DNA from 2 places in the Streptomyces sp. SudanB5_2050 genome. Region 1 is predicted to be linked to the other one. Evidence: predicted binding sites of a transcription regulator. Region 1 holds the regulator's gene; the other holds the start of a gene.

The links. Region 1 encodes HspR, which represses chaperone genes until heat shock. Its sites were predicted from a motif close to TTGAGNNNNNNNNNCTCAA; they were not measured.
Region 2: the regulator HspR is predicted to act here: its motif matches at 1,730-1,748, upstream of lon (endopeptidase La).

The regions. Positions count from the first base shown of each region.
Region 1 is NZ_OZ186760.1:4,137,893-4,146,532, forward strand. Features, by position in the region: gene grpE (nucleotide exchange factor GrpE) at 1-272, shown strand, start outside; gene dnaJ (molecular chaperone DnaJ) at 315-1,502, shown strand; gene ACFZP7_RS18450 (heat shock protein transcriptional repressor HspR) at 1,508-1,957, shown strand; gene ACFZP7_RS18455 (hypothetical protein) at 2,115-2,267, shown strand; gene ACFZP7_RS18460 (hypothetical protein) at 2,278-2,544, shown strand; gene ACFZP7_RS18465 (LuxR family transcriptional regulator) at 2,557-3,537, opposite strand; gene ACFZP7_RS18470 (response regulator transcription factor) at 3,858-4,175, shown strand; gene ACFZP7_RS18475 (hypothetical protein) at 4,252-4,842, opposite strand; gene ACFZP7_RS18480 (ABC transporter ATP-binding protein) at 4,902-6,671, opposite strand; gene lxmA (lexapeptide family class V lantibiotic) at 6,877-7,095, shown strand; gene lxmD (peptide terminal cysteine decarboxylase LxmD) at 7,202-7,813, shown strand; gene ACFZP7_RS18495 (hypothetical protein) at 7,810-8,640, shown strand, end outside.
Region 2 is NZ_OZ186760.1:5,242,840-5,251,479, reverse strand. Features, by position in the region: gene lon (endopeptidase La) at 1-1,707, opposite strand, end outside; gene ACFZP7_RS23555 (spermidine synthase) at 1,908-2,606, shown strand; gene ACFZP7_RS23550 (response regulator transcription factor) at 2,729-3,469, shown strand; gene ACFZP7_RS23545 (cell wall metabolism sensor histidine kinase WalK) at 3,466-4,590, shown strand; gene ACFZP7_RS23540 (multifunctional oxoglutarate decarboxylase/oxoglutarate dehydrogenase thiamine pyrophosphate-binding subunit/dihydrolipoyllysine-residue succinyltransferase subunit) at 4,872-8,640, shown strand, end outside.

The DNA.
Region 1 (8,640 bases):
GCGAGCCCTTCGACCCGACGATCCACGAGGCCCTGATGCACTCCTATGCCCCGGACGTCACGGAGACGACGTGCGTGGCGATCCTGCAGCCCGGGTACCGGATCGGCGAGCGCACCATCCGCCCCGCGCGGGTGGCGGTGGCCGAGCCGCAGCCCGGCGCCCAGCCGGCCAAGCAGGCCGAGGAGGGCGCCGAGGCCAAGGACGGTTCCGACCCCGCGGACACCGGCGGGGACGGCGGCACCAAGGAGAGCGGTGGCCCGGACGAGGGCTGAGCTCGAAGTGACGGACAAGGCGCGAGAGGAGGGACGTCGGGGATGAGTACCAAGGACTTCATCGAGAAGGACTACTACAAGGTTCTCGGCGTCCCCAAGGACGCCACCGAGGCCGAGATCAAGAAGGCGTACCGGAAGCTCGCCCGCGAGAACCACCCGGACGCCAACAAGGGAAACGTCAAGGCGGAGGAGCGCTTCAAGGAGATCTCCGAGGCCAACGACATCCTCGGTGACCCCAAGAAGCGCAAGGAGTACGACGAGGCCCGCGCGCTGTTCGGCAACGGCGGCTTCCGCCCGGGGCCGGGCGCGGGCGGCGGCGGCACCTTCAACTTCGACCTGGGCGACCTCTTCGGAGGCGGCGCCCAGGGCGGAGGACAGGGTGGCTTCGGCGGCGGCCTCGGCGACGTCTTCGGCGGCCTGTTCAACCGCACCGGTGGCGGGCCGGGCGCCGGCACGCGCACCCAGCCGCGCCGGGGCCAGGACATCGAGTCCGAGGTCACCCTCAGCTTCACCGAGGCCATCGAGGGCGCCACGGTCCCGCTCAGGATGTCCTCGCAGGCGCCCTGCAAGGCCTGTTCGGGCACCGGCGACAAGAACGGCACGCCGCGCGTGTGCCCGACCTGCGTCGGCACCGGGCAGGTCGCCCGGGGCTCGGGCGGCGGCTTCTCGCTCACCGACCCGTGCCCGGACTGCAAGGGCCGCGGCCTGATCGCCGAGGACCCCTGCGACGTCTGCAAGGGCTCCGGGCGCGCCAAGTCGTCCCGCACCATGCAGGTCCGCATCCCGGCCGGGGTCTCCGACGGGCAGCGCATCCGGCTGCGCGGCAAGGGCACCCCGGGCGAGCGGGGCGGACCGGCGGGCGACCTGTACGTGGTCGTGCACGTCAAGGAGCACCCGGTCTTCGGACGCCGGGGCGACAACCTCACCGTCACCGTCCCGGTGACGTACGCCGAGGCGGCCCTCGGCGGCGAGGTGCGGGTCCCGACCCTGGGCGGCCCGCCCGTCACGCTGAAGCTGCCGGCGGGCACGCCCAACGGGCGCACCATGCGCGCCCGGGGCAAGGGCGCGGTCCGCAAGGACGGCACCCGCGGCGACCTCCTGGTCACCGTCGAGGTGAGTGTTCCGAAGGACCTGACGGGGAAGGCTCGTGACGCGCTCGAGGCGTATCGCGAGGCGACCGCGGACGAGGATCCGCGGGCGGAGCTGTTCAAGGCCGCGAAGGGAGCTTGACGGGAATGGACGGTCGTCGACGCAACCCGTACGAACTGACCGAGGACACCCCGGTCTACGTCATCTCGGTGGCGGCCCAGCTCTCCGGTCTGCACCCGCAGACACTGCGCCAGTACGACCGCCTCGGCCTGGTCTCCCCGGACCGCACGGCCGGGCGCGGCCGGCGCTACTCGGCCCGCGACATCGAACTGCTCCGCCAGGTGCAGCAGTTGTCGCAGGACGAGGGCATCAACCTGGCCGGCATCAAGCGCATCATCGAACTGGAGAACCAGGTCGCCGCGCTCCAGGCGCGCCTGGCCGAGATGCAGGACGCCCTCGACGGCGCCGCCACGGCGATGCGCCAGCGCGAGGCGGCGGTGCACGCCTCGTACCGCCGGGACCTGGTGCCGTACCAGGAGGTCCAGCAGACCAGCGCGCTGGTGGTGTGGCGTCCCAAGCGGCAGCAGGCCGACTGACGGCGACGCGTCGCCGGGGGCCCGGGAGTTCTCAGGAACTCCCGGGCCCCCGTGCGTGTGCGCGGCGCCCGGGCTGACAGCAAGTGCCTGGTGGCGTGCAGCATCCTGACAGCGAGCCGTCTGGAGGGGACGCCCGTCCGCTGGCAGAGTCGGGGGCATGAACGACAGGGGGACAACGCGCATGGGCAAGATCTTCGGAACCGGACTGACGACCTTCGTGCTGGCTCTGCTCGTGGCACTGCCGCTGGGCACGTCGCTGACCGCGGGCGGCGGGCCCTCGGTCAGAGCGTCGGTCAACGGCTGGCAGTGAGACGGAAGAGATGACGCAGACGGAGTTCCAGGACCTGGTGCTGGTGTGCAGGCGACCGGGCACCGCGCCCGCCGCGACCGCCGTGGTCAGACTCCTGGGCAAGTTGCCCGGGGAGTGGGAGCGTTCCTGGCGACTCGATGAGACGGGGGGCCGGATCCGGCTGCGGATCCGGCCCCCCGCCGGTTCGCCCCCCGCCGCGGTGCGGGCGTGGGCGGACGGTGCCCTTCAGGACCCCGCCCTGCGCGCCTGGTGCGCCGAGGAGAGCGGGGCGACCTGACGGAGCCGGCGGTCAGACCCAGCCGCGCTCCCGGGCCAGCAGGGCCGCGTGCGGGCGGTTGCTGGCGTCCAGGACGCGCAGCACGTCGGCCACGTGCCGGCGGTAGGTGCGCAGGGAGACGCCCAGTTCGCGCGCGCCGATCTCGTCCTTGGTGACCCGGCACATGGACCGCAGGACGTCCAGTTCGACCGGGGAGAGGGTCACCTCGTCCTCGGGCGGGGCGCCGAGCACCCGGTCCAGGTCCGTGGCCTGCTCCCAGATCTTCTCGAAGAGGGACAACAGCCCGGCGACCAGCCCCGGTTCCCGGGCGATGAGGGCGCCGCGCGAGGTGTCCCCGGGATCGGTCGGCACCAGGGCGGTGTGCCGGTCGTAGACGAGGACGCGTTCGGCTATGTCCGGGGCGACCCGTATCTCGGCGCCGAGCGAGCCGAGTTCGCGCAGGTAGGCCGCCGTGCCGGGGTCGTCGAGCGCCTCCCGCAGGACGACGTTGCGGATGCGTACGCCCCGGCGCAGGCAGCGGGCGTCCAGGGGACGCGCGTGCTCGATGTTCTCGGGGGTGAGCGCCTGGTAGGGCTCGACCGAGAGGATCTCCCGGCGGGCGAAGAAGGCGAGGTCGTCGATCCGGTGCCGGATCTGCGCGAGGTCCGTCATCCGTTCCACGCCGCCGCCCGCCGGCGGGCGCGCGCCCTGTTCCGCCCGTAGTTCGTCGACCAGGTGGCGTGGTCTGGTCACCTGCTGCAACTCGTGGTGCAGCTCGCTCAGCCGACGGTCGGTGAGCAGACCGACCGCGATCTCCGGGTCCGCCGCCGTCAGGGTGTCGTCCCCGGCGCTCGGTCTGAGCAGGCTCAGCTCGATCAGGTGGTCCAGCACCGCGCGCACGTCCTGCTGCGGTGCGTCGAAGAGCAGGTGGATGTCCTCGGCCGTGGTCCCCGGGTACCTCAGGAAGTGGCGGTAGACCCGCTCCTCCATGGCGTCGAGCCCCAACAGGCCCATGCTGCCCTCATTCTTCATCCTTCCCCCGTGATCGTCGCGTACTGGCCGGGCCGGTGGACTCGTCGCCGGGTGCGGTTGGTCAGGCCCGCGGCGAAGCGGAATCCACCGAAATGATCGCCACCCAGAGTAATGCGTTGGTCAAGACCCGGCGCGTGGGTCGGCAGGATGGTGCCGTGCCGGTGCAGCAAGCTGCTGTGTCCGGGGCGTGTCCCGGGCCCCGGCTCTTGGCAGGCTGAGAGCCGTCGGACATCAACCGACGTCCTACGCCGGTCAAGAGCCGACGGAATGCGACACGTCCGAACACAATCAGGGGGAACGACATGGCTGTTGCCGTACAGGACAAGGCGCACGACATCTCCACGAGTGGAGCCTCCGCGGGCGTCTCCGCGCTCGACGTCTCCGCACCCCGCCTCTCCGGGCTCGACTTCTCCGCGCTCACCGGGCGGGAGCTGGAGGTCCTGCTGCTGCTCGCCACGGGGGAGCAGAACCGCCGGCTCGCCCGGCGGCTGGGGATCGCGGAGCGCACGGTGCGGGCCCACACCGCGAGCATCGTGCGCAAGCTCGGCCTCACCACGCGGTTCGAGGCGGCGATCGTCGCGCACCTGTACGCGGACGACATCCGCGGGGCCCGCGGCTGACCTCCGGGGCCACGACGCGGCGCAGCCCCTCCGGTGCGGGACCGGAGGGGCTGCGCGCGGTGCGGCGGGGCGGGCCTCAGCCCGGGAGCATGTCGCCGACCGCCTCCATGGCCAGCATCCACATGGGCTGGGCGCCGGTGCCGAACGCGGCGGCCAGCGCGTAGCCGAGGGCCGCGTCCAGCGCCTCGGGTTCCACGCCCTCGCGCCACTCGGCCAGCACCTGGCCGTCGCCGTCGGAGGAGAAGTCCCCGACGTGCTCCTCGCCGCGCAGCAGGCGGCTGCCCGGGATCGAGTCGGGCACCAGACGCCAGCTGCGGTCCGCGTACCGGACGTCCACGGCGAACGAACGCCGGGTCAGCCGCCCCTTCGACGGGCTGATCACCGCCTCCTCGCCGTCGACGGTCAGCGTGAGCCGGTCCCCGTCGCGGGTGCCGACGGGGGTGTGGTCGTCGGTCTCCGTGCCCTCCTCGCGGTACAGCTCGACGCGGGGCACCGCGTCGCCCTCCACGGTGACCTCGCCCAGCCGGGTGTCCAGGCGGACGGTTATGGTCCCGAAGCGGTCGTCCTCGGCGACGGACTCCAGGACGGGCTTGCCCTCCGTCTCCTCGTCGTCGTCACCGTCGTAGGTGTCGTGGTCGTCGTACGCGGATGCCGGGTCCTGCCCCATGCGGTCTTCCTTTGCTGTGCGGTTCTGACGGTTGGTCAGTACGTCAGTGCGGGGTCCTCTCAGGCTCCCGCGGCCGTCAGTTGGGTGGCCGCGAGGTCCCGGTACAGCTCGTCCCTGCCCAGGAGTTCCCCGTGGCGTCCATGGTCGCGCACCCGCCCGCCGGCGAGCAGCACCATGTGGTCGGCGGAGGTCACCGTCGACAGGCGGTGGGCGATGAGGATCACCGTGCAGTGCTCGGCGGCCCGTTCGACGGTGTGGCGCAGCGCGGTCTCGCTCAGGCCGTCCAGGTGTGCGGTCGCCTCGTCGAGCAGCAGCACCTGCGGGCGGCGCAGCAGTGCGCGGGCGATGGCCAGGCGCTGGCGTTCGCCGCCGGACAGCGCGAGGCCCCGGGCGCCGACCTGGGTGTCCAGGCCCTGCGGGAGCCGGGCGGCCAGCGCGTCCAGCAGGGTGTCCCGCAGCACCCGCTCGACCTCCTCGTCGGTCGCGTCGGGCGCGGCGTACAGCAGGTTCTCCCGCAGGGTGCCGGCCAGCATCGGGGTGTCCTGCTCCACGTACGCGATCCTGCGGCGGACCTCGGCGCGGCTGAGGGTGGAGACGTCGGTGTCGTCCAGCAGCACGCGGCCGGAGTCGACGTCGTAGAACCGCTGGAGGAGGGAGAAGACGGTGGTCTTGCCGCTGCCGGACGGGCCGACCAGCGCGGTGACGCCGCCGGCCGGGGCGGTGAGGCTGACGTCGTCGAGGGTGGTGGCGCGGTCCGGGTAGGCGAAGGTGACGTGCTCCAGGGTGACCCGGGGCGGCGGGCCGACGGGGCGGGCGGGGGTCTCGTCGACGTCCGTCTCGATCTCCATCCGCTCGACCTCCTCGATCCGGGTGAGCGCGCCCAGACCCTGCTGGAGGGAGGTGGTGCCGCCGACCAGGGAGAGCACCGGGCCGCCGAGGTTGAACAGGTAGAGCAGGAAGGCGATCAGCGCCGCCAGGTCCAGGGTGCCGGTGGCGACCAGGGCGCCGCCGAAGCCGATGACGGCCAGGAAGGACGCCTGCACCACCAGCGCGGAGAGCACCGCGATGGTGGCGTGGTAGCGGGCGCCGGCCAGGCCGGCCCGGTAGGCGTCCTCGGCGGCGGCCACCGCCCGCGCGGTCTCCGTCGCCTCGCCGCCGTTCGCCTTCACGGTGCGGGCGGCGCCGAGCGAGCGGTCCAGGGCGGCGCCGATCTCGCCGACCGAGGTCTGCGCGCGCGTGGTGACCTTGCGGATGCGCGGCATCACCACGCCCATGGCGACACCGACCGTCACCAGGACGCCCGAGGTGATGCCGAGCAACGGCAGGCTGGTGATGCCCATCATCACGATGGTGGCCAGCAGGTGGAGCGCGCCGTCGACGAGCTGGATGACACCGCTGGTGGCCGCGTGCTGCACCAGGGTGCTGTCCGAGGTCACCCGGGTGGTCAGCCCGCCGGGCTCGGTCTTGTCCAGCTCACCGGTGCGCAGCCGGATCAGACGGTGGATCAGGCCCCGGCGCACGTCCAGCACGACCTTCTCGGCGGTGCGCTCGCTGACCAGGGCCTGGGACCAGGTGAGCAGGATCGAGCCGGCCAGCAGGGCCAGCATCAGCAGCATCTCGTCGCGCAGACCGGTGCCGGTCATCAGCGCGGTGAGCGCCGACTCGACGACCATCGGCTGGGCCAGCCCCGCCGCGCTGCCCGCGAGGGTCAGCACCAGGACCAGCAGGAGAACGCGCCGGTGCGGGCGCGCGTGGGCGAGCAGGGCCCGCAGCGGCGGCCGGGGCGCGGGCCGCGGGGCCTGGGTGGTTGATGAGTCAGGTGTCTTCACCCTGTTCTTTCTACGTGGGCGGGCGCGCCCGCGGTATTGACGCTTGCGGCAATGCCGATGCGGCAATGCCGGTTCGGTAATGCCGATGCGGTCATGCCGGACGCGGTCATGCCGCAATTGCCAATGGCGGACGCCTTTTCCGGTGCGCCATATTTCTCTCGTCCGCAGCGAACGGCGGCGGACACCTTTCACAAGGGAGAGAAAAATGCAGACCACGCAGAACGAGAAGGACCTGTTCGAGGGTTACACCGCCTACACCTCCGCCGAGGAGCTGGGCCTGTACGACGGCAAGGACGCCGCGCCGGCGTTCAGCCCGACCATCCCGTGGGCGATCCGCGCGACCATCATCACGGCCCGCTCCTCGCAGCAGTGCGCCGCGGCCCTGGGCTCGCTGACCGCCAAGACCATCGAGAAGAAGTGCTGACCGGGCTCCCCGTTCAGTGACCCGCGGGGAGGGGCCGGTGCCGGCCACCGGTCCCTCCCCGGGCAACACACCACCTGATTCCCGTCACTTCCAGGAGGACAGTGTCATGGAGGCCCCGGACCCCACGGGCGTCGCGGACCCCGGATTCCGGCGGGTTCTCCTCGTCGGTACTGGAGCGCTCGGCGTGGCATTCCTGCCCTTCTGGACCAACTGGCTGGGCAACACCTTTCCGGAAATGGAGAAACGGGTCGTGCTGACCCGTTCCGCCCGTCGCTTCGTCTCGGCGGACGCGATATCCGCGCTGTGCGGAAAGGACGTCGTCACGGACGACTGGAACGAGGCCGGCCCCGGTGCCGCCCCGCACGTGGAACTGGCCCGCTGGCCCGACCTCGTCCTCGTCCACCCGGCCACGATGCACTTCGTCGCGCGTTACGCGCTGGGCCTGACCGACACCCCGCTGCTGTGCGCCCTGCAGTCCACCTCCGCGCTGGTCGGCGTGGCGCCCTCGCTGCCGCCCGGCGCCCAGCTCAGCCCCGTGGTCCAGGGGCACCTGGAGACCCTGCGGGCCCGCCCCGGCGTCGTCGTCGCGCCGACCGTGCCCGCGGTCAGCGCGAGCACCGGCGAGACCGAGGACGGGGGCGCGGCCCCGCTGTCCGAACTGATGGGCCTGTGCGTCGGGGCGTACGCGAGGGCGCGGCGGGACGAGGAGGAGGCGTGACGGCGGCCACCGCGGGCCCGGTCGAGGAGTTCGCGACCGGGCTGCGCACCACCCGCGTACGGCGGACCCCCGACGGGCGTCACGAGTGGTGGCACGGGCCCGGCACGGGCCGCCACGACCCGCCGGCCGCACCGCTCGCGCCGGCCGTTCCCGCGCACACCGCGGGCGCCCGCCTGGTCGTGCCGCGCCCCGTCGAGGGCGGCCTCGCCTACCTCGCCGACGGCCCGTACTCCGCCGCCGCCTGGCTGCGCGACCCCCGCCCCGCGGTCCGGCTGCTGCTGGCGCACGCGCTGGCCGGTGCGGGAGAGGCGCTGCGCGACCTGCACGCGAGCGCCGTGCCGGACGGGGCGGGCGTGCCCCCGGCCCTCGCCCGGCTGCGGTCGTTCCTCGACCGGGGCGCCGAGGGCGGCGTGGCCGGCCCGCACACCCCCCGCACGGCGTCGTACGCGCCCGCCACGGCACCGCACGTCCCCGCCGCAGCCCCGCACGCCCCCGCCGTCGTGCGGCTGCGCGAGCACGCCGCGCGCGTCTGGGGCCCGGCCCGCCTGGAGCGGCTGCGCTCCTGGTGCGCCGAGCTGACGGAACCCGGCGGCACGGTCCTCGTCCACGGCTTCGCCTCCCTCGGCGCGCTGATCCCGCCCCTGCGCCGGGGACCGGTGGCGCTGCTGACCGGCGAGGACCTCGGCGCCGCCCGGCCCGAACTGGACCTGGGCTGGCTGCTGGGGGACCTGGCCGAACTGGACTGGGCGGTACCGGTGTCGGCGCACCTGGACGGCCCGGAGCTGCCGAGGGTGCTGCTCGACGCCTACGGCTCCGGCGCGGACCGG
Region 2 (8,640 bases), 1.1 Mb from region 1:
CGCGACCTTGCGCAGCAGCCGGGCGATCGACCGCTCCAGGGTGCGCACGCCCGCCTCGCGGGTGTACTCGCCGGCCAGCTTGCGCAGCGCGCCCTCCTCGACCTTCACCTCGTCGCCGTCGAGTCCGGCCCGCTCCAGCTGGCGCGGGAGCAGGTGGTCGCGGGCGATGACGATCTTCTCGTCCTCGGTGTAGCCGTCGAGGCGGACCAGCTCCATGCGGTCGAGCAGCGCCTCCGGGATGGCCTCCAGGACGTTGGCGGTGGCGAGGAAGACCACGTCGGACAGGTCCAGCTCGACCTCCAGGTAGTGGTCCCGGAAGGTGTGGTTCTGGGCCGGGTCGAGGACTTCCAGCAGGGCGGCGGCCGGGTCGCCCCGGAAGTCCGAGCCCACCTTGTCGATCTCGTCGAGGAGCACGACCGGGTTCATGGAGCCCGCCTCCTTGATCGCCCGCACGATCCGGCCGGGCAGCGCGCCGACGTACGTACGCCGGTGGCCGCGGATCTCGGCCTCGTCGCGCACACCGCCGAGGGCGACGCGGACGAACTTGCGCCCCATCGCGTGGGCGACGGACTCGCCGAGGCTGGTCTTGCCGACGCCGGGCGGGCCGACCAGGGCGAGCACGGCACCGCCGCGCCGCCCGCCGACGACGCCGAGGCCCCGGTCGACGCGCCGCTTGCGCACCACCAGGTACTCGGTGATCCGCTCCTTCACGTCCTCCAGGCCGGCGTGCTCGGCGTCGAGCACCGCCTGGGCGCCCTGGATGTCGTAGGCGTCCTCCGTGCGCTCGTTCCACGGCATCTCCAGCACCGTGTCGAGCCAGGTGCGGATCCAGGAGCCCTCCGGCGACTGGTCGGAGGAGCGCTCCAGCTTGTCGACCTCCTTGAGCGCGGCCTCGCGGACCTTCTCGGGCAGGTCGGCGGCCTCCACGCGGGCGCGGTAGTCGTCGGACTCCTCGCCCTCCTGCTCGCCGTTGAGTTCGCGCAGCTCCTTGCGCACGGCCTCGAGCTGGCGGCGCAGCAGGAACTCGCGCTGCTGCTTGTCGACGCCCTCCTGGACGTCCTTGGCGATGGTCTCGGCGACGTCCTGCTCGGCGAGGTGGTCGCGCAGCTGCTGGGTGGCGAGCTTCAGCCGGGCGACCGGGTCGGCGGTCTCCAGCAGCTCCACCTTCTGGTCGGTGGTGAGGAACGGCGAGTAGCCCGAGTTGTCGGCGAGCGCGGAGACGCCGTCGATGGCCTGGACGCGGTCCACGACCTGCCAGGCGCCGCGCTTGCGCAGCCAGGCGGTGGCCAGCGCCTTGTACTCCTTCACCAGCTCGGCGACCTGGCCGGGCAGCGGGTCGGGCACGGTCTCGTCGACGCGGGTGCCCTCGACCCACAGGGCGGCGCCGGGGCCGGTGGTGCCGGCGCCGATCCGCACGCGGTGCCGGCCGCGGATCAGGGCCCCCGGGTCGCCGTCGGCCAGGCGGCCCACCTGCTCGACGGTGCCCAGGACGCCGGTCTTGGCGTAGGTGCCGTCGACGCGCGGGACGAGCAGCACCCGGGGCTTTCCGGGCTCGGAACTGGCGGCGGCCTGGGCGGCCTCCACCGCGGCCCGTACCTCGGCGTCGCTCAGGTCCAGGGGGACGACCATCCCGGGCAGCACCACTTCGTCGTCGAGCGGCAGCACGGGCAGGGTGAGCGGTGTGAAGGCGGCGGACTCAGCAGCCATGATCTCCCCTTCGGCAGTCAAGTTGAGTTACATGGACTCAATGAAAGGGAGTCCCCGATTGTTCCCCCCACCCTGTTCGCTCAGAGCGATCAAGATCGGGGGCATCCCGCACGCCCTGCCTCGCCCGACCCGCCTCCGGCCGCCCCGCCTCCAGGGAAGCACCGTCGGACCCGGCGGCATTCCTTTGCCAGGATGGGCCGATGCCCTTCACTTCCCACGACTCCCACGACACCCCCGAAGTCCTGGACCGCCGCGAGGGCCCGCACGGCGAGGTGGTGCTGCGCCGGCACGGGGAACTGCTGCAGATCATCGCCAACGGCTGCTTCCTGATGGACACCTCCGACGGCCGCTCCGAGCGCCGGCTGGTCGACGCCGCGGCCGAGGCGCTCACCGCGGCCGGCGGGCCGCCCTCGCCGCACCTGCTCATCGGCGGCCTCGGCGTCGGCTTCTCGCTCGCACACGCCGCCGCCGACCCGCGCTGGGGCCGGATCGCGGTCGTCGAGCGCGAGCCCGCCATCATCGACTGGCACCGGGAGGGGCCACTGGCGGCGCTGTCCGCCCAGGCACTGGCCGACCCTCGCGCGGAGATCGTCCAAGCGGATCTGGTGCGTTACGTCAATGAGACTTCCGACACGTACGACGCGCTCTGTCTCGACATCGACAACGGCCCCGGCTGGACCGTCACCGAGGACAACGACGGCCTCTACGAGCCGGCCGGACTGGCGGGCTGCGCAAGGGTGTTGAGGCCCGGCGGGGTGCTGGCCGTGTGGTCCGCGCAGCCCTCTCCGGAATTCGAAGAAACCTTGCGTAATGCCGGGTTCCAGCAGGTGCGTACCGAAGAGATCCCGGTTGCCCGGGGCGTTCCGGACGTCGTCCACCTCGCCGTCGGGCCTGGATAGCAATGGCGCGGCAGATCCCCGTACGCTGCTGCCCTGACGCGGTCATTCAAGCGTCAATCGCAGTCATGCGCAGACGAGGAATCACCCCACTGATTCCGGTAAGCACACCTCAGGGGCGGGCGATGGAGCAGACACAGACCTCCCACAGCGGCACGGCGACGGCGACCCAGGGCGCACAGCGCCGGGTGCTGGTCGTCGAGGACGACCAGACGATCGTCGAGGCCATCGCCACCCGCCTGCGCGCCGAGGGATTCCTGGTGCAAACGGCGGGTGACGGGCCGTCCGCGGTCGACACGGCCGAGGCGTGGCAGCCCGACCTGCTCATCCTCGACATCATGCTGCCCGGCTTCGACGGCCTGGAGGTCTGCCGGCGCGTGCAGGCCCAGCGGCCGGTGCCGGTGCTGATGCTCACCGCGCGCGACGACGAGACGGACATGCTGGTCGGGCTCGGCGTGGGTGCCGACGACTACATGACCAAGCCGTTCTCGATGCGTGAGCTGGCCGCCCGCGTGCACGTGCTGCTGCGCCGGGTGGAGCGGGCCGTGGTGGCCGCCTCCACGCCGCGCAGCGGCATCCTGCGCCTCGGCGAACTGGAGATCGACCACGCGCAGCGCCGGGTGCGGGTGCGCAGCGAGGACGTCCACCTCACGCCGACCGAGTTCGACCTGCTGGTCTGCCTGGCGAACACCCCGCGCGCGGTGCTCTCCCGCGAGCAGCTGCTGGCCGAGGTGTGGGACTGGGCGGACGCCTCGGGCACCCGGACCGTCGACAGCCACATCAAGGCACTGCGCCGCAAGATCGGCGCCGAGCGCATCCGCACGGTGCACGGCGTGGGCTACGCGCTGGAGACGCCGACGCCATGAGCCGAGGGCGGGATGCCGCGCACAGGGGCCCCGGCCCCCGGACCACCGGGGAATCCTGGGGCGGTGTACGCCCGTTCTCGATCAAGACCAAGCTGGGCGCGCTGGTCGTCACCTCGGTGCTGATCACCACGGGTCTGTCGGTGATCGCGGTGCACACCAAGACGGAGCTGCGCTTCATCACGGTCTTCTCGATGATCGCCACCCTGCTGATCACCCAGTTCGTCGCGCACGGGCTGACCGCGCCACTGGACGAGATGAACGCCGTGGCCCGGTCCATCTCGCACGGCGACTACACCCGCCGGGTGCGCGAGAACCGCCGGGACGAGCTGGGCGACCTGGCCGTCACCATCAACCGCATGGCCGACGACCTGGAGGCCCAGGACCTCCAGCGCAAGGAGCTGGTCGCCAACGTCTCGCACGAGCTGCGCACCCCCATCGCGGGCCTGCGCGCGGTGCTGGAGAACATCGTCGACGGCGTCACCGAGGCCGACCCGGAGACCATGCGCACGGCGCTCGGCCAGACCGAGCGGCTCGGCCGGCTGGTGGAGACGCTGCTGGACCTCTCCCGGCTGGACAACGGGGTCATCCCGCTGCGCAAACGGCGCTTCGAGGTGTGGCCGTACCTCTCCGGCGTGCTCAAGGAGGCCAACATGGTCGCCTCGGCCCGCGCGGGCATCGCCTCCGGCTCCGGCAGCCACACCCGTACCGACGTGCACCTGGCCCTGGACGTCTTCCCGCCGGACCTGACCGCGCACGCCGACCCGGAGCGCATCCACCAGGTCGTCGCCAACCTCATCGACAACGCCGTCAAGCACAGCCCCCCGCACGGCCGGGTCACGGTGCGGGCGCGGCGCGGGGAGCTGCCGGAGTCGCTGGAGCTGGAGGTGCTCGACGAGGGCCCCGGCATCCCGCGCTCGGAGTGGCGCCGGGTGTTCGAGCGGTTCAACCGGGGCGCGGTGTCCCGGCCGCACGGTCCGGGCAGCGACGGCGGCACCGGTCTGGGCCTGGCGATCGCGCGCTGGGCGGTGGATCTGCACGGCGGCCGGATCGGAGTGGCCGAATCCGAGCGCGGATGCCGGATTCTCATCACTCTTCCGGGCCTGCCGTCGGCACCGAGTTGACGTAGGGTTCGAAGCGGAGCGACAAGATCCACTGGCGTTCGCCCTGGCGGACACGTGTGATCAGGCACAGGCCCGCGTTTTCTCCGCGCCGGGTCGCGGTCTCCCCTTCCCACGCGTAACGGAACCTCGCTTGTTTCCCGCCATTTCCAGCGCTGAAACACGGTCCGCGATGTGACTTACGCGACGATGAACGGGCCCGGTCTGACCTTCCGGGTCGGGGAGGCGTAGCCTTGATTCCCGCTGTCCACCATCTTGTGAAGCGGAAGAGGGCGGTTCTCGCCGTGTCGCCACAGTCCCCCAGTAACTCGAGCATCTCGACCGACACCGACCAAGCGGGCAACGCGGGCAAGAACCCCGCGGCCGCCTTCGGTGCCAACGAGTGGCTCGTCGACGAGATCTATCAGCAGTACCTCCAGGACCCGAACTCCGTGGATCGAGCCTGGTGGGACTTCTTCGCCGACTACAAGCCCGGAGCGGCCGCCGCGCAGTCCGCGTCCGGCGCCGCGACCACGGACTCCGCCAGCGCCCCCCAGGCCGCCCCCGCGCCGCAGGCGCAGGCCGCCGCTCCGGCCCAGCCGAAGGCGGCCCCCCAGCCGGCCGCCCCCGCGAAGCCGGCCGCGCAGCCCGCAGCCGCCGCTCCCGCGGCCCCGGCCGCTCCGGCCGCGAAGCCCGCCGCCGCTCCGGCCAAGCCCGCCGCCAAGCCGCAGGCCAAGGCCGCCGCGCCCGCCAAGGACGCCGACTCCGCGCCCGAGGGCCCCGAGCTGGTCACCCTGCGCGGTCCCGCCGCCGCGGTCGCCAAGAACATGAACGCCTCGCTGGAGCTGCCCACGGCCACGTCCGTGCGCGCGGTCCCGGTGAAGCTGCTGTTCGACAACCGCATCGTCATCAACAACCACCTCAAGCGCGCCCGGGGCGGGAAGATCTCCTTCACGCACCTGATCGGCTACGCGATGGTGCAGGCCATCAAGGCCATGCCGGCGATGAACTACGCGTTCGGCGAGAAGGACGGCAAGCCGACGCTGATCAAGCCGCCGCACGTCAACCTCGGTCTCGCCATCGACCTGGTCAAGCCCAACGGCGACCGCCAGCTGGTCGTCGCGGCGATCAAGAAGGCCGAGACCATGAACTTCTTCGAGTTCTGGCAGGCCTACGAGGACATCGTCCGCCGCGCCCGCGACGGCAAGCTGACGATGGACGACTTCACCGGCGTCACGGTCTCCCTGACCAACCCCGGCGGCCTCGGCACCGTCCACTCCGTGCCGCGCCTGATGCCCGGCCAGTCGGTGATCATGGGCGTCGGCTCCATGGACTACCCGGCGGAGTTCCAGGGCACCTCACAGGACACCCTGAACAAGCTCGGCATCTCGAAGGTCATGACGCTCACGTCGACCTACGACCACCGGGTCATCCAGGGCGCCGCCTCCGGCGAGTTCCTGCGCCAGGTCGCCAACCTGCTGCTCGGCGAGAACGGCTTCTACGACGACATCTTCAAGGCGCTGCGCATCCCCTACGAGCCGGTCCGCTGGCTCAAGGACATCGACGCCTCGCACGACGACGACGTCACCAAGGCCGCCCGCGTCTTCGAGCTGATCCACTCCTACCGGGTCCGCGGCCACGTCATGGCCGACACCGACCCGCTGGAGTACCAGCAGCGCAAGCACCCCGACCTGGACATCACCGAGCACGGGCTCACCCTGTGGGACCTGGAGCGGGAGTTCGCGGTCGGCGGCTTCGCCGGCAAGTCCCTGATGAAGCTGCGCGACATCCTCGGCGTGCTGCGCGACTCGTACTGCCGCACCACCGGCGTCGAGTTCATGCACATCCAGGACCCCAAGCAGCGCAAGTGGATCCAGGACCGCATCGAGCGCTCGCACACCAAGCCGGAGCGCGAGGAGCAGCTGCGCATCCTGCGCCGGCTCAACGCCGCCGAGGCGTTCGAGACGTTCCTGCAGACCAAGTACGTCGGCCAGAAGCGCTTCTCCCTGGAGGGCGGCGAGTCCGTCATCCCGCTGCTGGACGCGGTCATCGACTCGGCGGCCGAGTCCCGCCTGGACGAGGTCGTCATCGGCATGGCCCACCGCGGCCGGCTGAACGTCCTGGCCAACGTGGTCGGCAAGTCGTACGCGCAGATCTTCCGCGAGTTCGAGGGCAACCTCGACCCGAAGTCGATGCACGGCTCCGGCGACGTGAAGTACCACCTGGGCGCCGAGGGCACCTTCACGGGCCTGGACGGCGAGCAGATCAAGGTCTCGCTGGTCGCCAACCCCTCGCACCTGGAGGCGGTCGACCCGGTCCTGGAGGGCGTCGCCCGCGCCAAGCAGGACATCATCAACAAGGGCGGCACGGACTTCACCGTCCTGCCGGTGGCGATCCACGGCGACGCGGCCTTCGCGGGCCAGGGCGTGGTGGCCGAGACCCTGAACATGTCGCAGCTGCGCGGCTACCGCACCGGCGGCACGGTCCACGTGGTCATCAACAACCAGGTCGGCTTCACCGCCGCCCCGGAGTCCTCGCGCTCCTCGATGTACGCCACCGACGTGGCCCGCATGATCGAGGCCCCGATCTTCCACGTGAACGGCGACGACCCGGAGGCCGTGGTCCGCGTCGCGCGGCTCGCCTTCGAGTTCCGCCAGGCGTTCAACAAGGACGTGGTGATCGACCTCATCTGCTACCGCCGCCGCGGTCACAACGAGTCGGACAACCCGGCCTTCACCCAGCCGCTGATGTACGACCTGATCGACAAGAAGCGCTCGGTGCGCAAGCTCTACACCGAGTCCCTCATCGGTCGCGGCGACATCACCCTGGAAGAGGCCGAGCAGGCGCTGCAGGACTACCAGGGCCAGCTGGAGAAGGTCTTCACCGAGGTCCGCGAGGCCACCTCGCAGCCGTCCGCCGGTGAGTCCTCCGACCCGCAGGCCGAGTTCCCGGTCGCCGTGAACACCGCGGTGTCCAACGAGGTCGTCAAGCGCATCGCCGAGTCCCAGGTCAACATCCCCGACCACGTCACCATCCACCCGCGCCTGCTGCCGCAGCTGCAGCGCCGCGCGGCGATGGTCGAGGACGGCACGATCGACTGGGGCATGGGCGAGACCCTCGCCGTCGGCTCCCTCCTGCTGGAGGGCGTCCCGGTCCGCCTCGCGGGCCAGGACTCGCAGCGCGGCACCTTCGGCCAGCGCCACGCGGTGGTCATCGACCGCGAGACGGGCGACGAGTTCACCCCGCTGCTGTACCTGTCCGAGGACCAGGCCAGGTACAACGTCTACAACTCCCTGCTCTCCGAGTACGCGGCGATGGGCTTCGAGTACGGCTACTCGCTGGCCCGCCCCGACGCGCTGGTGATGTGGGAGGCGCAGTTCGGCGACTTCGTCAACGGCGCGCAGACGGTCGTGGACGAGTTCATCTCGTCGGCGGAGCAGAAGTGGAACCAGACGAGCGGCGTGGTGCTCCTGCTGCCGCACGGCTACGAGGGCCAGGGCCCGGACCACTCCTCGGCCCGCCCGGAGCGCTTCCTCCAGCTCTGCGCCCAGAACAACATGACGGTCGCGATGCCGACCCTGCCGTCGAACTACTTCCACCTCCTGCGGTGGCAGGTGCACAACCCGCACCACAAGCCGCTGGTCGTCTTCACCCCGAAGTCGATGCTGCGCCTGAAGGCCGCGGCCTCGAAGGCGGAGGAGTTCACGACGGGCCAGTTCCGCCCGGTCATCGGCGACGACTCGGTCGACCCGGCCGCCGTCAAGAAGGTCGTCTTCACCGCCGGCAAGGTCTACTACGACCTCGACGCCGAGCGGAAGAAGCGCGGCGTCACGGACACGGCCATCATCCGCATCGAGCGCCTGTACCCGCTGCCGGGTGCCGAGCTCCAGGCGGAGATCGCCAAGTACCCGAACGCCGAGAAGTACCTGTGGGCGCAGGAGGAGCCGGCGAACCAGGGTGCCTGGCCGTTCATCGCGCTCAACCTGATCGACCACCTCGATCTGGCGGTCGGCGCCGACGTCCCGCACGGCGAGCGCCTGCGCCGCATCTCGCGCCCGCACAGCTCGTCCCCGG